DNA from 4 places in the Nocardia violaceofusca NBRC 14427 genome. Region 2 is predicted to be linked to each of the others. Evidence: riboswitches for the same ligand, from Rfam matches in the RefSeq annotation. Region 2 holds a riboswitch; each other region holds the start of a gene.
The links. A riboswitch is a leader RNA that binds a small molecule or an ion and turns the genes downstream of it on or off. The one in region 2 is predicted to bind S-adenosylmethionine.
Positions count from the first base shown of each region.

Region 1 (4,205 bases), on a different contig from region 2:
TCGGCGCTGTTGTTCTCCGCGCCGAATACCCCGTCGCCGAGGTCGAGACCGAAGACGTCGGCTTCGATGTGGATCTTGGTGCCCGGTTGCCAATACTGCGCGGCGCGGTAGTGCACATCCTTGTCGTCGACCCAGTACCAGGCGCCCGGCTGCGGCGGGGTGACGGTGACCTTCAGATGCTTCTGCACCTCCGCCTTGTTCGCCACCGGCTGGGTGAACTGGAAAACCATCGGCTGCCCGACCCCGATTCCGGTCTGAGCGACCAGATCGGGGGCCGGTACGACATTCGCGTAGGCCTTGTGGCCGGCGTCGATCGTGGTGACGGTGACCGTCTTGTCGGTCGCGACCTGAGCGAGGTTCACCGCTTGGGCGTCGACGCGGTAGGTGGTCCCGTAGTTCAGCGGGTCCTTCGAGGTCCAGCTGTGATGGTCGGCGCCGAAATCGCCGGCGACCGCTTTGCCGTCGCCGTCGGTGACGGTGACCTTGGTGAGCATGCCGTCGGCGGAGTTCACCACGAGGGGCGTCGCCGGATTGAGTGGTCCGTGATCGGCGGCGGGCACATCGATCGCCGCGGGCGCGGTGATATCGGGCCCCTTGGATGCCGGCGCCGAGGAGTTGCCGCCACCCGAGCCGCCACAGCCGCCGAGGAGCACAACGATCGCCGTCAATACCGCCGACACCACCAGTAGAGATCGACGCCTGCGCACGTCCTCACCGCCTCTGTCTCGCACCCTCGCATGCACAGCGCCCATCCGGGACACAGCACCCTCCAGTCCACACCATGAATCCGGTGTCGCACCGCAGCAGAGAGTACGTGTCGTCGCCGCTCGGCGCGCGCCCGGCACAGCCGGACCAGGCGTTTTGCCGTTTTCGCGGTATTCGGCGGGGTGTGGCGCCGGCTCACCCGCCGCGGGTGAGTGCAGCGCCGGCGTGAGGGCTCATAGTGAAGCGATCTTCGATGTCCGTCGAGGAAGGTGACCGATGCCCAGGCGAGATGGCTCCCGGTGGCGGACCGCCGCGGCCGCGATCGGCGACTACATCCGGCACGCGCCCGGCACCTACATCTGGCTGGCCATCCTGCTCGTGTCCACCCTCGTGGTCCGGCACCTGTCCCCCGATCAGGCCGAGATCCTGCTGGGCAACCGCTCGACCAATCTGCACCACCTGCGCGAGGACCCGGTGCACGTGCTGATCTCCAGCGCCTTCTGGCTCGCCGGTGGCGGCTGGTTCGGCTACGCGGTCAGCTACAGCATCTTCCACGCCCAGGCCGAACGCTGGCTGGGGACGCTGCGTTGGCTGGCGGTGGTCGTCATCGCGCACGTCGGCGCGACCTACCTCAGCGAAGGTGTGCTGTATTGGGCTATTCATCACGGTTACGCGCCCGAATCCGCGGTGAACACCCTCGACTACGGCGTGAGCTACGCCTTGGCGGGTGTGATCGCCGTGCTGGTGTATCGGATCGCGACGCCGTGGCGGTATCTGTATCTGCTCGGGGTGGTCGTCTTCTACGCGATTCCGGTGTTCGCGAACCGAACCTTCACCGACATCGGGCATTTCAGTGCGATGGTGCTCGGTCTGGCCTGCTATCCGCTGACCCTCGGGCGGCCGGGTGTGTGGGATCCGGAGGTGGCGGTTCGTGGGCTCGCCGGGTCGGTGCGACACCGGTAATCACACCGCCGGAAGGGCGTCGCGGCAAGGATTGGATTCAGTGCGATCCAGAGTGCTGACCCCGCACCGGAATTCCCCTAGCGTGACGTTTCGCCCATCCAGAGCGATCGAGAGACCCGGCTCCACGACGTCGCAGCAACCCCCCGACTGGGTGTGGGTGCTACCGCCGGGACCGATGGAGGAACTAATGGTACGCAGCGTTTTTCACGTCGGCCAGGACGATCCGATGGCCGCGCCGCTGCTGGCGGAGTTGGCCATCGAATACAGCAGCCGCTACGGCGGGAGCGTCGGTGAGGTGCACGCCGATCTGGTGAACTACCCCGCCGCCGATTTCGCGGCCCCGCACGGCGATCTGCTGGTGGTGGTCGAGGACGGCGAACCCGTCGCCGGCGGGGCGTTCCGCCGCTACGACGAGCGGACCGCCGAATTCAAACGAATCTGGACCGCACGCGAGCACCGCCGCCGCGGCCTGGCGACCTTCGTACTCGCCGAACTCGAGGCCGAAGCGCTACGCCGCGGCTATCGGCGGATATTCCTGACCACCGGTCCGCGGCAACCCGAAGCGGTCGCCCTGTATCTGTCGGCGGGCTACACCCCGCTCGAACGCACTCCGTCCGGGCAGCCCGGTCTGCTCGCGCATCCGTTCGAGAAGTATCCGACGCGTGTGGCAAAAACGCAGCGGCGCAATCGTTTCGGGCGCGAGCGCGACGGTGTGTACACGCCGGTGCGGTCCGGATTCCGCTATCCGCCGGTGCGCGGCGAGGCCGGTGCCGTCCACGTATGAAATTCTTGTTGTTGACGCTGATCACCCACCAGCCCGACCCGGTGACCGGCGTACTCGAATCTCCCGCGCGCCGTCTGGGCCGCGTAGTGGACAGTGCCCGGCTCGCCGAGACGCTCGGCTACGACGGGTTCGCGGTCGGCGAACGCCACGAGGACCCGTTCCTGTCGTCCGCGCCGCCGGTGGTGCTGAGCCACATCGCGGCGCTGACCTCCCGGATCGCGTTGTTCACCGGCGTCACCACGCTGAGCCTGCTCGATCCGGTGCGCGCCGCCGAAGACTATGCGACGCTGGACAATCTGTCCGGTGGCCGTCTCGAGCTCATCGTCGGCAAGGGTAACGGCGCGGCGCAGGCGAAACTGTTCCACGTCACCACCGCCGACCAATGGGACCGCAACCGCGAGGGCTACGAACTGTTCCGGCAGCTGTGGCGCAGCGACGACGTCACCTGGACGGGCCGGTTCCGGCCGTCGCTGTCCGGTGCCAAGACCCTGCCCCGGCCCTTGCAGCCGGAACTGCGGATCTGGCACGGCAGCGCCACCAGCCGGGAATCGGTGGAAGTGGCCGCGCGCCATGGCGATCCACTGTTCTCCGCGAATGTGACGTACCCGATCGAACCGTACGCCGAACTGGTCGACCATTACCGGGAACGCTGGGCGGCTCACGGCCACGACCCCGCCGACGCGCTGGTCGGCGCCGGGACGGCCGGGTTCTACGTCGCCCGCGATTCCCGCACCGCGCTCGACACCTATCGCCCGATCTTCGAAGCACGCCGCGCCGTCGCCCGGAAATTCGGTGCGCCGGAGGTCTTCACGTCGGTGGAGGACTTCATCGAGCGCAGTTCGGCCGTCGTCGGCAGCCCACAGCAGGTGCTCGACAAGTTGGGGCGTTATCACGCGCGGCTGGGCCACGAGGTGATCCATCTCGGCGCCGACGGCGACGGGCTCACCGACAAGCAGCACCGCGAAAGTCTCGAACTGTTCCAGGCCGAGGTGGCGCCCCCATTGCGCCAGGCCATTCCCAGCCGTCCGCTCGGCGGCGACCGCTATCGTATCGATCCACCCGGAGTCACCGAATGAAACGAATCCTCTCGCCGGCGCTCGCGCTCACCGCGACGCTGGCGATCGCCGCCTGCGCGAACACCTCCGGTGGTGGCGGCGACGCCGGTCCCCCGCAGCCGGGCGGCACCCTGCGCTACGGCCTGTCGCAGGCGCCGACCTGCTCGGATCCGGCCCAGGCCGGTACCAACCAAACCCTGTACGTGGCACGCCAGATCGTGGATTCGCTCACCGACCAGGATCCCGCGAGCGGGGAGATCAAGCCGTGGCTGGCCACCTCCTGGCAGGTGAGCCCGGACGCGAAGACCTTCACCTTCCATCTGCGGCCCGATGTGACGTTCAGTGACGGCACCCCGCTGACGGCCACGTCGGTGCAGAAGAACTTCGACGCCATCGTGCACACGCTCACCGCGGCGAAAGCGCCGCTGGGAGCGAGCTATCTGGCCGGCTACGCGGGCACCACGGCGGTCGATCCGCTCACCGCCGAGGTTCGATTCGACGCGCCGAACGCCCAGTTCCTGCAGGCCTCCTCGACACCGCAGCTGGGGATTCTCGCGGACGCGACCACCGCGAAACCGGCCGAACAGCGCTGCCTCGGCGACAATATCGGCAGCGGTCCGTTCGTCTACGCCGGCTATCGCCAGGACGCGTCGGCCACGCTGGTGAAGCGCCCCGGATATCGGTGGGGTTCGGCGGTA
Region 1 is NZ_CAWMPM010000004.1:135,645-139,849, reverse strand. Features, by position in the region: gene AC5592_RS03140 (L,D-transpeptidase) at 1-707, opposite strand, end outside; gene AC5592_RS03135 (rhomboid-like protein) at 982-1,668, shown strand; SAM riboswitch class I at 1,760-1,850, shown strand; partial or broken gene AC5592_RS03130 (GNAT family N-acetyltransferase) at 1,844-2,320, shown strand; gene AC5592_RS03125 (LLM class flavin-dependent oxidoreductase) at 2,449-3,528, shown strand; gene AC5592_RS03120 (ABC transporter substrate-binding protein) at 3,525-4,205, shown strand, end outside.
Region 1: linked by a shared signal. The riboswitch ahead of AC5592_RS03130 (GNAT family N-acetyltransferase) and the one ahead of AC5592_RS24315 (aminotransferase class V-fold PLP-dependent enzyme) in region 2 are both predicted to bind S-adenosylmethionine.

Region 2 (4,205 bases):
CTGGAAATATGACCCAGGAAATCGCTGATTCACTGAAGGCTCGGGTGCGCGAGAAGATGCTGCGCCAATTGAACGAGGACGGCGCGCCCGACGCCGAGCAGGACGATCCGCGCCAGATCGCCATCGAGAAGGATCTCGAGGCCATCGACTCCGTTCCCGACGGCGATCCGCTGATCGAAGAATTGGCCGCCCGCTACCTGGTGCCGTGAATCGGATCGTGCCGGATCAGATCGCGCAGGGTGCCGCGCCCTGCCCCGCCTCCGTCAAGCCGGGCCGGGTCTCCGGCAGCGGGGACCACTGGCCGCCGGCATACGTGTAATTCCACGAAGCGCCGTCTCGAACCAGTCGGCTCAGCGCCTCGAGCAGGCGATCCACATCCGCGACCGACGTGCCCAGACCGACGCTCGCGCGCACCGCGCCGTCGACACCGAGCCGCTGCAGCAGGGGATGTGCGCAGAAACGCCCGTCACGCACGCCGATACCGAATTCGGCCGACAGATACGCCGCGACCCGGCCGGGCTCGAACCCGTCGACGGTGAATGCCACGATGCCCACACTGTCGGCACTGTCGGAAAAGATGCGCAGTTGCCGAACGCCCGCAACGCTTTTCAGGCCGTCGCGCAGGCGGCGGATCAAGTGGTGTTCGTGCTCGACCACGGCCTGTTCGTCGAGGGCATACAACGTTTCGCAGGCCGCCGCGACGGCCGCCGCGCCCAACACGTTCGGTGATCCCGCCTCGTGCCGCTGCGGTGCGGGCGCCCAGTGCGCCTGCTCGGTGGTGACCGCGGTGACCGCCCCGCCGCCGGCCAGATACGGCGGCGCCGCGTCCAGCCAGTCGCGGCGGCCTACCAGCACACCGGCGCCGAAGGGCGCGTACAACTTGTGCCCGGAGAAGGCCAGGTAGTCGATGCCGGTTCCGCCGGATTCCGCGAACGACTGCAGGTCGATTCGGCGATGCGGGGCCAGTTGCGCGGCATCGACCAGGATGCGGGCGCCGTGGCGATGCGCGATCGCGGTCAGTTCCGCCAGCGGCAGCACCTCACCGGTCACATTCGACGCGCCCGTAACCGCAAGCAGTGCAGCGGGTTCGGCGCACAGTTCGGCCTCGAGCCGCCGCAGCGTCTCCGCGATCGTCGCGGCGGCGGGAACCACCCGGCGGCCGCGGCGCGTCCAGGGCAGGAAATTCGCGTGGTGTTCGATATCGAGCACCACGGTGTCGCCGGGAACGCAGCACGCCAGCAGATTCAGCGAGTCGGTGGTGTTGCGGGTGAACACCACCACCTGGTCGTCGGCGCAGTTCACCGCCCGTGCCACCGCGACACGCGCTGCCTCGTAGCGATCGGTGCTGATGCGGGAGGCGTATCCGGCGCCGCGGTGCACGCTGGCGTAGTAGGGGAGCAGTTCGTTCACGCGGTCGGTGACCTGGGCCAGGGCGGGGGCGCTGGCGGCGTAGTCGAAGTTGGCGTAGGTACGGAAACCGCCCTGTACCAACGGAACTCGCAGATCGCAGCCGGAGACGCGCGCGATCGGTTCACCGGTGCGGCAGGAACGGGTGGCATGGCCGGCGCAGTCCGGCGCCGAGCAGGTGCAGGAGGCGCCGGAGCGGGAGGCGTAGCCGCCGTGAGCGCAAACCTGTTCCGGGACAACGGTTTCGGCGGTAGCGGCGGCAATTGTCGAGACAGCAGTACGCATCGGGGCGATCCCTTTGTTCAGGGACTCCGGACGTGGAGGGTGATCGGAGTCCGCGCTTGCCGTGCTCGGTCGAGCATCGGCCAGGTCGTCACCCGGAGCACCCCACCGCGGAGGAGGGTTGCCGACCAGCTAGCCGGGGCTTGACGCTGGTACTCGTGACCTGAGCCGAGAGTGGCAGAACCGGCCCGGCGTTGTCAAGCACCCGACTCGAGCGAGCAGTGGCGCCGCGCCGCCCGCGAAATCGGCGACGCGTGAAAGGAATTGCGGCTCAGTCCAATCCGGCTGGGCGGTGATAGGTGCCGTTGTAGTACAGCAGCGGGTTGCGCATCGGCTCGCCACCGGTGTCGTCGTGCACCCGGGTGACCAATCCGACCACCAGGGTGTGGTCGCCGATGGGAATCAACCGATGCACGGTGGCCCGCACCCAGATCGGGGTGCCGTGCAGCACCGGCTCGCCCGTCTCCAGCGTCGACCACAACTCCGGGTCGGCGAAACGCTCTTCGGCGGCGCGCGAAAACCGTTGTGCCAGATGCTGTTGATGTTCACCGAGGAAGTGCACGACGACCGAATCGGCCTCGCTCATCGCGTCGATGGACGAGGAGGTGTGCGCGATGTTGAACGAGATCAGTGGCGGATCCAGCGACAGCGAGGCGAAGGAGGTGGCGGTGAAGCCCACCGGGCGTTCCGGCCGGCTCAGGGTGACGATCGTCACTCCCGCGGGGTAGTGGCGCATGGCTGCCCGGTACTGCGCTGCGGTGACGCCGTCGTGCTGAGATTCGAGATGCTGAGGGTCGAGATCGGCCAGCTCGGCGTCGGGTCGCTGGGAACTGCTCACGCCTCCAACCTACGTCGTGCCCGCCCTCCCGCAATCCCGACGCCGTCCCGGCGCCGCCGAACTGCCCCGATACGCTGGACGAATGAGTGATTGGAAGGCCTTCGACGTCGAGCGCACCGGTCACGTCGCGCGAGTGACGCTGACCGGACCCGGCAAGGGCAATGCCATGGGCCCGGATTTCTGGAGTGAACTGCCACTGATCTTCGGCGAGCTGGACGCCGACCCGGAGATCCGCGCGATCGTGCTCACCGGCTCCGGTAAGCACTTCTCCTACGGCCTCGATCTGCCCGCGATGAGCCCGACCTTCGGTCCGCTGCTGGGCGAGAAGGCCCTGGCCGCACCGCGCACCGATTTCCTCTACGAGATCCGCCGCATGCAGGCCTCGGTGACCGCGGTCGCCGACTGCCGCAAACCCGTGATCGCCGCGATCTCCGGCTGGTGCGTGGGTGGCGGACTCGATCTCATTGCCGCCGCGGATATCCGCCTGGCCAGCGCGGAGGCCAGCTTCAGCCTGCGCGAGGCCAAGGTCGCCATCGTCGCCGACATCGGATCGTTGCACCGGCTGCCGGGCATCATCGGCGAGGGCCATGTGCGCGAGCTCGCCTATACCGGCAAGGACATCGACGCCGCGCGGGCGGAGAAGATCGGCCTGATCAACGACGTCTATCCGGACCAGGAAGCGGTTCTGGCCGCCGCGTACACGCTGGCGGAGGAGATCGCCGCGAATCCGCCGCTGGTCGTGCAGGGCATCAAGGACGTGCTGGACCAGCCCAAGGCCGGCAAGGTGGCCGACGGGCTGCGGTACGTCTCGGCGTGGAACGCGGCCTTCCTGCCCTCGGAGGATCTGACCGAGGCGATTCAGGCCGTCTTCGAGAAGCGCAAGCCGAACTTCCAGGGCAAGTAGCGCACGTGACTTCCAGGGCAAGTAGCGCACGTGCGACGGCGCTCGGCGGGACGCATACGCCCGCGAGCGCCGTCGACCGGCACTCAGTGCCCGCCCTGCTCCTGCAGCCGCTCGAACGCCTCGGTGGTGAGAGTCTCGGCCTTGGCCCGGCCGTCCCAGCCCTCGACCTTGACCCACTTGCCGGGCTCGAGGTCCTTGTAGTGCTCGAAGAAGTGCTCGATGGCCTTGCGCTCGAATTCCGGGATGTCGTTGACGTCCTGGATGTGATCCCAGCGCTTGTCGCCGGCCGGCACCGCAACGACCTTCTCGTCGCCGCCCGCCTCGTCGCTCATCAGCAACACGCCGACCGGGCGGGCCTCGACGATCACGCCGGGGAACACCGACTCCGGCAACAGCACCAGGCAGTCCAGCGGGTCGCCGTCGGAGCCGAGGGTGTTCTCGATGTAGCCGTAGTCGGCCGGGTAGACCATCGGGGTGTAGAGGTAGCGGTCCAGCCGCACCCGACCCGTCTCGTGGTCGACCTCGTACTTGTTGCGCTGCCCCTTGGGGATCTCGATGGTGACGTCGAACTCCACGTCATCTCCTTCGTCCGATGCGTATGCGTTGATGCGGTACGGCTGCTCGCCGGCGTGTGCCGCGGCCGACTCGCCGACCGGTCCGGTGGGCTGCCGACGCGCCAGCTCGTTCGGTGGAACGCCGGCGAGGTGAGGATAGTGTGGTCGATGCGCGCATGGGTGCGGCAGGGAGCGTCCGCCTCACACGGGTGAATAGGGA
Region 2 is NZ_CAWMPM010000030.1:122,052-126,256, reverse strand. Features, by position in the region: gene AC5592_RS24320 (hypothetical protein) at 21-209, shown strand; gene AC5592_RS24315 (aminotransferase class V-fold PLP-dependent enzyme) at 226-1,692, opposite strand; SAM riboswitch class IV at 1,740-1,853, opposite strand; gene AC5592_RS24310 (flavin reductase family protein) at 1,961-2,425, opposite strand; gene AC5592_RS24305 (crotonase/enoyl-CoA hydratase family protein) at 2,610-3,431, shown strand; gene ppa (inorganic diphosphatase) at 3,515-4,006, opposite strand.

Region 3 (4,205 bases), on a different contig from region 2:
TCGGAGCCCTCGTCGTAGTCGATGTCCTCCGGATCGACGATGACCTCGATGGTCGGCGAGTGGTCGAGTTCGCGCAGCTCCAGCGGGGTGAACTTGGCCTGCGCGGGACCGCGGCGGCCGAAGACGTGGACCTCGAGCGCCTTGTTGTTGCGCAGGCCCTCGTAGACGTTCGGCGGAATCTCGGTCGGCAGCAGTTCGTCACCGGTCTTGGCGAGTACGCGGGCCACGTCGAGCGCGACGTTGCCCACGCCCAGGACGGCGACCTTCTCCGCGTCCAGCGGCCAGGTGCGCGGCACATCCGGGTGGCCGTCGTACCAGGACACGAAGTCCGCGGCGCCGTAGCTGCCGTCGAGCTCGATACCCGGCACGCCCAGGGCGCGGTCGGCGTTGGCGCCGGTGGAGAAGATCACCGCGTCGTAGAAGCGACGCAGGTCCTCGAGGTCGATGTCGCTGCCGTAGTCGATATTGCCGAGCAGGCGCACCTGCGGCTTGTCGAGCACCTTGTGCAGGGCGGTGATGATGCCCTTGATGCGCGGGTGGTCGGGCGCGACGCCGTAGCGGATGAGACCGAACGGGGCAGGCATGCGCTCGTAGAGGTCGATACTCGCCTCGACATCGGACTTCATCAGCGCGTCGGCGGCGTAGATTCCGGCCGGTCCGGCACCGACGATCGCGATGCGCAGTGGGCGGTCGCCCGCGCCGCTCTTCGTTCCAGCGTGTTCGGTCATTTCTACGCGCACCTTTGGTCGAAACTCTCGTCTTGTCAGCCGTCCTTCTTAGCTTAGGCTAAGTTGACGTGCGGGCCGGGCCCTGCCCGACTGCTCCGCCGATGCTGCCTCGTTGCCGCGCGGAGCTCTCCCGATCCGTGCACCGGATGTGGCCGGAGTTCTGGTGATTCTATCGGTGGCACACACCGCCGCTATTCCCGGTATCCGCGCGAAAATGCGGGCGTGATCTTCGACACTTCGGCCCACCGGGGATGATCGCACCATGAGTGACAGCGATCCGGCCGGCCGGAGCGACCCCCGGGGCGATGATCCGGCTACCTCGATCGATCAGCGCGACACCACGCGATCGGCGACGCCGTTCCTGATCGCCGCGGCCATCGCCGTTCTCGCGGTGCTCGCCGTCGTGATCCTCGGAGTCACCCGCCCGGCTGAGAACAATCTCACAGATCCGGACCGGGTGGCCATCGCGGCGCGCAACTTCGCCACGGCGAGAAGCGATTCCGATGCCGACCGGCGCAAGACCACCGAATGCGCGGGCTTCGACGAGAAGAAGTCTCCGCTGGGCGCCGGCTCCGTCGGCAAGAAGGTGGAGATCGCCGGAGTCGACGCGGTGCACATCGACGGCGACCACGCCACGGCCTCGGTGACCAGCCAGATCGACGGGCACAAGACCGCGGCGAACTGGAATTTCGGCCGTGAGAACGGCACCTGGCTGGTGTGCGGCAACCCCTGAGCCGTCGCCGTCGATGTTTGACAATCGGGCCTGTGACCAGGCATTCTCGGTTCAGGTCATGAGTACCAGCGGCAAGCCCCGGCTAGCTGGTCGGCAACCCTCCTCCGCGGTGGGGTGCTCCGGGTGACGACCTGGCCGCGGTCCGACCGGACGCGGCAAGTGCGGATTCCGTAGGAGGTTCGACAAGTGAGCTACGCCGGTGACATCACGCCTGGGCAGGCGTGGGAGTTGTTGCGCGACAATCCGGATGCGGTGCTGGTGGATGTGCGCACCGAGGCCGAATGGCGATTCGTCGGTGTGCCCGACACCACCTCGATCGAGCGGCCGACCGCCCTCATCGAATGGGTCGACGGCACCGGCTCGCCCAATCCCGCGTTCGTGGAGCAGTTGAAACAGGTGCTGGCCGATCGCGCGGGCGACAGCGATGCCCCGGTGATCTTCCTGTGCCGGTCCGGGCAGCGTTCGATCGGTGCGGCGACGGCGGCGACGGCGGCCGGCTTCGCACCCTCCTACAACGTGCTCGAGGGTTTCGAGGGTCCGCTGGATGCCGAGGGGCATCGTGGTGGCGCGGGTTGGCGCGCACTCGGCCTGCCGTGGCGGCAGTCGTGAGCGGATCTGTTGTGCGGCAATTCTTTTCGTGGAGGCAGTCATGATCACCGGCGGTGCATTCGATCGGCCGCTGCCCGAGGGCGTGGGTCCGGCGACCCTGGGCGTGCGCGGCGGGCTGCGCCGCTCCGGTTTCGAGGAGACCTCCGAGGCGCTGTATCTGTCGTCCGGATTCGTCTACGAGAGCGCGGAGGCGGCCGAAGCGGCCTTCACCGGCGATATCGAGCATTTCGTGTATTCCCGCTACGGCAATCCGACGGTCGCGATGTTCGAGGAGCGGATGCGGCTGCTCGAGGGCGCCGAGGCGTGTTTCGCCACCGCCAGCGGGATGTCCGCGGTGTTCACCGCGCTGGCGGCGCTGCTCGGGCAGGGCGATCGGCTGGTGGCCGCGCGCAGCCTGTTCGGTTCCTGTTTCGTGGTGTGCAACGAGATCCTGCCGCGCTGGGGCGTGGAAACCGTCTTCGTCGACGGTGAGGATCTCGGCCAGTGGGAGCGGGCGCTCTCGCAGCCGACGGCCGCGGTGTTCTTCGAGACCCCGTCGAATCCGATGCAGACCCTCGTCGACGTGCGGCGGGTGAGCGAACTGGCTCATGCCGCCGGTGCGAAGGTCGTGCTGGACAACGTGTTCGCGACGCCGCTGTTGCAGCGCAGCCTCGACCTCGGCGCCGATGTGGTGGTCTATTCGGGCACCAAGCACATCGACGGACAGGGCCGGGTGCTCGGCGGTGCGATCCTCGGCACCGGCGACTACATCAATGGACCGGTCAAGAATCTGATGCGCCACACCGGCCCGGCGCTGAGCCCGTTCAACGCCTGGACCCTGCTGAAGGGGCTGGAGACGATGCCGCTGCGGGTGCGGCAATCGACGCAGTCCGCGCTGGCCGTCGCCGAGTTCCTGGAACGGCATCCGGGCGTGGCCTGGACGAAGTACCCGTTCCTCACCTCGCATCCGCAGCACGAGCTGGCGACCTCGCAGATGTCCGGCGGCGGCACCGTGGTCACCTTCGAACTCGCCGCGGGCGCCGGCGAGGGCAAGAAGCGCGCCTTCGAGGTGCTGAACCGGCTGCGCATCGTCGACATCTCCAACAACCTCGGCGACGCGAAGACCCTGATCACGCATCCGGCGACCACCACGCACCGGGCGATGGGTCCCGAAGGCCGTGCGGCTGTCGGTCTCACCGACGGGGTGCTGCGTATCTCGATCGGACTCGAGGATGTGGAGGATCTGCTCGGCGATCTGGCGCAGGCGCTGAGCTGACACCGAAACCATTGACAGTATGCTGTCAATTATGACAGCATACTGTCATGAGTAAAACGGTTCATATCGCGGTGTACGACACCTTCGCCGATTGGGAGCCGAGCTACGTCACGGCCGGTATCAATCGCCCACTGATGCAGCGCGAACCGGGAAGCTGGCAGATCCGCACGGTCGGCGCCACCGCCGAGCCGGTCACCTCGATGGGCGGGCTGCGCGTGCTTCCCGATCTGACTCTGGATCAGCTCTCGCCGGGCGACAGCGCGATGCTAATCCTGCCCGGCGCCGATATCTGGGAGGACGGGCAACTCGCGCCGTTCGCCCAGGCGGCGGCGGACTTTCTGAAGGCCGGCGTGCCCGTCGCGGCGATCTGCGGGGCGACCTACGGACTGGCGACCCAGGGCCTGCTCGATGCTCGCCCGCACACCGGCAACGCCGCGGAAAACCTTGTCTCGACCGGATATTCGGGAGCGGAACACTTCGTGGACGAACCGGCCGTGACCGACGGCGATCTCATCACCGCGAGTGGTATCGCGCCGATCGACTTCGCGCGGCATATCTTCGCGCGGCTGGACCTGTTCGAGCCGGCCGTCCTGGACGCGTGGTATCGGCTCTACGCGGACCGGGATCCGAGCGGGTTCTTCGCCCTGCAGGCCGCGGCGGTCGAGCCGGCATGAGTCGGGGTGATGCCGAACTGTTCTCCGCGGCGGCGATCACGACCTTCAAGCTGAACGGCCAATTCCTCACGATCGCAGAGGAATTGGCGAAACCGGCGGAGATCACCGCGGCCTGGTGGCAGGTGCTGGGCGCGGTGCTGCACGAACCGCTGCCGGTATCGGGCATCGCGCGCGAGATGGGCATCACCCGCCAGAGCGTGCAGCGC
Region 3 is NZ_CAWMPM010000039.1:83,837-88,041, reverse strand. Features, by position in the region: gene AC5592_RS29285 (FAD-dependent oxidoreductase) at 1-728, opposite strand, end outside; gene AC5592_RS29280 (Rv0361 family membrane protein) at 991-1,461, shown strand; SAM riboswitch class IV at 1,516-1,629, shown strand; gene AC5592_RS29275 (rhodanese-like domain-containing protein) at 1,648-2,070, shown strand; gene AC5592_RS29270 (O-succinylhomoserine sulfhydrylase) at 2,111-3,325, shown strand; gene AC5592_RS29265 (type 1 glutamine amidotransferase family protein) at 3,373-3,999, shown strand; gene AC5592_RS29260 (MarR family winged helix-turn-helix transcriptional regulator) at 3,996-4,205, shown strand, end outside.
Region 3: linked by a shared signal. The riboswitch ahead of AC5592_RS29275 (rhodanese-like domain-containing protein) and the one ahead of AC5592_RS24315 (aminotransferase class V-fold PLP-dependent enzyme) in region 2 are both predicted to bind S-adenosylmethionine.

Region 4 (4,205 bases), on a different contig from region 2:
GCCGCAGGGATTTCCATGCGGCGGAAAGGTTTTCGTGCACGGTGACCACCGCGAGATCGTGGTAGTCCAATCCGGCGCGGCGCAGCTTCGGCTCCGACAGATCGAATCCGAGCGGCTCGATCAGATGCAGTTCGCACCCCGTGCCGGCCGCCAGACGGATCGCATTGCCCGTGTTCGGTGGGATACGCGGTTCGAAGAACACCAGCTTGAGCACACCGAGACGGTACCCGCTCCCGGTGGCGGCACGACCGGACATGCGAGAATCGCAGCCGTGACCGACGTGCCGACCACCCACCCGCAGCATTCCAGCCCGGCGAGCCGCTTCTTCCAGGTTCATCTGCCGATGCTGCTGGTCGTCGTGGTGCTGCTGGTCGCGGTGGTTTTCCTGGCGCAGGACCGGTGGCGGCGCGGTGCGTTCTTCATCGGCGGTGCGACGCTGCTCGCGGCCGTGTTCCGGTTGTGCCTGCCGTCGGCGCGAGTCGGGCTGCTGGCGGTGCGCAGCCGTCCGTTCGACATCGGCGCCTATACCGTGCTGGGCGGCGCGATCATCGTGCTGGCGGCCACCATCAGCAGCCTCGGCGTCGGCTGAACTCGGTCGGCTGAACTCGCAGGACGGACTCAGGATTCGCGGGCGTCCTGTGCGGCGCGCGCCAATTCCATCGTCTGCTCCAGCAATTTGCCGATGGCCTCGATCTCGGTGAGGAAACCGTCGTGGCCGTCGCGTGAATGCACGACTTCCAGACCTTTGCAGCCGGGCAGCAGATCGGCCAGTTCCTGCTGGGTCCGCAACGGGTACAACCGGTCCGAATCCACGCCGCCGACCACGCACGGCACCGGGGTGGCGGCCAGCGCGGCCTCGATGCCGCCGCGTCCGCGGCCGACGTCGTGCCGGTTCATGGCCTCGGTCAGCAGCACGTAGGTGGCCGCGTCGAACCGTGCGACCAACTTGTCGGCCTGATGCTCCAGATAGCTCTGCACCGCATAACGTCCACCGTCCCAAGGGTTTTCGTCGCCCTGCGCGGTATTGGCGAACCGGTGGTCGAGTTCGAATTCGGTGCGGTAGGTCAGATGCGCGATCCGGCGCGCGATGCGCAGACCGGCCAGCGGCCGGCGGCCGGTGCCGTGGTAATCGCCGTCCTGCCAGTCCGGATCCGAGGTGATCGCGGCGATCTGGGTGGTCTGGGTGCCGATCTGATCCGCGGTGGCGCGGGCGCCGACCGCCAGCACCAGGGCCGCGTCGACGCGATCGGGGTATCCGACCATCCATTCCAGCACCCGCATGCCGCCCATCGAACCGCCGACCACCGCGGCGATGCGGGTCAGCCCGAGCAGGTCCAGCAGCGCCACTTCGGCGCTCACCTGGTCGCGGATCGAAATCTCCGGAAAGCGTGCGCCCCAGGGCTTTCCGTCCGGCGCGAGGGACGAGGGGCCGGTGCTGCCCTGGCAACCACCCAGAACGTTGGTCGCGATCACGCACCAGCGGTCGGTGTCCAGTGCCGCGCCGGGCCCGACCAGTCCGTCCCACCAGCCCGGCAGGGCGTGCAGTTCGTCGGGTTGCCCGCAGACGTGCGAATCACCGGTCAGCGCGTGTTCGACCAGCACCACGTTGTCCAGGCCGGGGGCCAGTTCACCCCAGCGCTGCACGGCCAGTTCGACACCGGGGACGACCGCGCCGTTCTCGAGGCGGACATCGCCGACGCCGATGATGCCCACCGTGCCGTCCGGCGGCGGTAGCAGTGTCGTTGCGCCCGGGCGTGACGTGCTCGATTCGATACTCACGGTCACCGTGCCGTCACCACGTCGAGCCGTGCCACGCGATCGATCCCTGTCACCCGCATCGGCCCGCGGACCTGCCGGAACGCGGCGCCGGCGGCCGCCGGGTCGGCGCACGGCGAGAGCGCGCGCGTGGTCGAGGCGGTACGGAGGGCTGGGGCACACACATCCCCGATGGTAGCGATACGGCTGCGCCGCTCCGCCGCCTCCACGGACTTGCCGGCGATGGGCACGGTGGACTCGCTCACTTGTTGCTCCTGACAGTCGCGCTTGCTCTCGGCTTTCGAGAGCCCGGTCAATCACCCGGAGCACCCCACCGCAACTGGAGGGTTGCCGGCCAGCGAGCCGGGGCTTGGCGCTGGCGCTCATGACCTGCCGTGGATGGTAACAATCGGGCACGACCGGGGCGAGGGTTGGGCTCGGCCGATTCGAGGCGGACGTTCGCGGCGTATGTCCGTTTCCCTGTCGATCGCCATCGGGCCGGTGTGACGCGGGTAGCTCTCAATGGGACCGCCCCTGTCAGTGAGACCCAGCGCACCAGTACGCTTGTCTTGTTTAGCACCAGGCGTCTCGTGGACAACGCGGGGCGTATACGTTGTCTGTTGAACAGCTGGGGTCCGCTCACAAGCGTGCTCGCCTGGCCGTGCAATGGGAGCACACCTTCCTTAGGAGGACACGAAGATCCATGTCCAAGATCAAGGTTGAAGGGACCGTCGTCGAACTCGACGGCGACGAGATGACCCGGATCATCTGGCAGTTCATCAAGGACAAGCTGATCCATCCGTACCTCGATGTGAACCTCGAGTACTACGACCTCGGCATCGAAACCCGCGACAAGACCGATGACCAGGTCACCGTCGACGCGGCCAACGCCATCAAGAAGCACGGCGTGGGCGTCAAATGCGCCACCATCACCCCCGACGAGGCACGTGTCGAAGAATTCGGCCTCAAGAAGATGTGGCGTTCGCCGAACGGCACGATTCGTAACATTCTCGGCGGCACCATTTTCCGCGCGCCGATCATCATTTCCAATGTCCCGCGTCTGGTTCCCGGCTGGACCAAGCCGATCATCATCGGCCGTCACGCCTTTGGTGACCAGTACCGCGCCACCGATTTCAAGGTGCATCAGGCCGGCACCGTCACGATTCAGTTCACCCCGGAGGACGGCTCCGAGCCGATCGTCCACGAAGTGGTGAAGATGCCCGAGGACGGCGGCGTCGTCATGGGTATGTACAACTTCAAGAAGTCGATCGAGGACTTCGCGCGGGCGTCGCTGAACTACGGCCTGCAGCAGAACTACCCCGTCTACATGTCGACGAAGAACACCATCCTGAAGGCCTACGACGGCATGTTCAAGGACACCTTCCAGGAGATCTTCGAGACCGAGTTCAAGGACGAGTTCGCGGCCGCCGGACTGACCTACGAACACCGGCTGATCGACGATATGGTCGCCTCCGCGCTGAAGTGGGAAGGCGGCTACGTCTGGGCCTGCAAGAACTACGACGGCGACGTGCAGTCCGACACCGTGGCGCAGGGCTTCGGCTCGCTGGGCCTGATGACCTCCGTGCTGCTCACCCCGGACGGCCGCACCTGTGAGGCCGAGGCCGCGCACGGCACGGTGACCCGCCACTTCCGGCAGCACCAGCAGGGCAAGCCCACCTCCACGAACCCGATCGCCTCGATCTTCGCGTGGACGCGGGGTCTGGCGCACCGCGGCAAGCTGGACAACACCCCCGAGGTCATCGGCTTCGCGCAGACCCTCGAGGACGTCGTCATCAAGACCGTCGAGAGCGGCCAGATGACCAAGGACCTGGCGCTGCTGGTCGGCGGCAACCAGGGCTATCTGACCACCGAGGAGTTCCTCGGCGTGCTGGATGCGAACCTGGCGCGCGAACTGAGCTGAACGCTCACGACCGGCCGGAATCCGGCGCGGCCGGTAGACATATCCGGGCACCCGCCCCCACCGATCCCGGTGGCCGCGGGTGCCCGAATTGCTTTCCGCACCCCATCGCGTGAGTCGAATCACCCCGGCCGCCGGTATCGCCGCGGCGACCGCGCGTGTTGGCCACACCCATGGCCGACTCAGCTCCCGTGCGCACCGCACCACCCGTCGACTTCCCATCGGAGTCACCCGCGAGTGCCGCGTCGTCCCGTGCGGCGCTCGGCTCCGGCGCGGCGCCGCGGACTCGCACCGATTGGCACATTCCGGCGATGCTCGCGCTGGCGCTCGGCGGTTTCGGGATCGGCACCACCGAATTCGTCACCATGGGACTGCTGCCCGACATCGCCGCGGACCTGCATGTTTCGGAGCCCACCGGCGGACATGCCGTCTCGGCGTACGCGCTGGGCGTGGTGGTCGGCGCGCCCGTGATCGCGGCGCTGTGCGCCCGGATGCCGCGCAAGCGCCTGCTGATCGCCTTGATGGTCGCGTT
Region 4 is NZ_CAWMPM010000009.1:73,998-78,202, forward strand. Features, by position in the region: gene AC5592_RS08515 (tRNA (cytidine(34)-2'-O)-methyltransferase) at 1-214, opposite strand, end outside; gene AC5592_RS08520 (DUF3017 domain-containing protein) at 344-589, shown strand; gene metX (homoserine O-acetyltransferase MetX) at 619-1,737, opposite strand; gene AC5592_RS08530 (hypothetical protein) at 1,782-2,021, opposite strand; SAM riboswitch class IV at 2,035-2,146, opposite strand; gene AC5592_RS08535 (NADP-dependent isocitrate dehydrogenase) at 2,459-3,676, shown strand; gene AC5592_RS08540 (MFS transporter) at 3,847-4,205, shown strand, end outside.
Region 4: linked by a shared signal. The riboswitch ahead of AC5592_RS08530 (hypothetical protein) and the one ahead of AC5592_RS24315 (aminotransferase class V-fold PLP-dependent enzyme) in region 2 are both predicted to bind S-adenosylmethionine.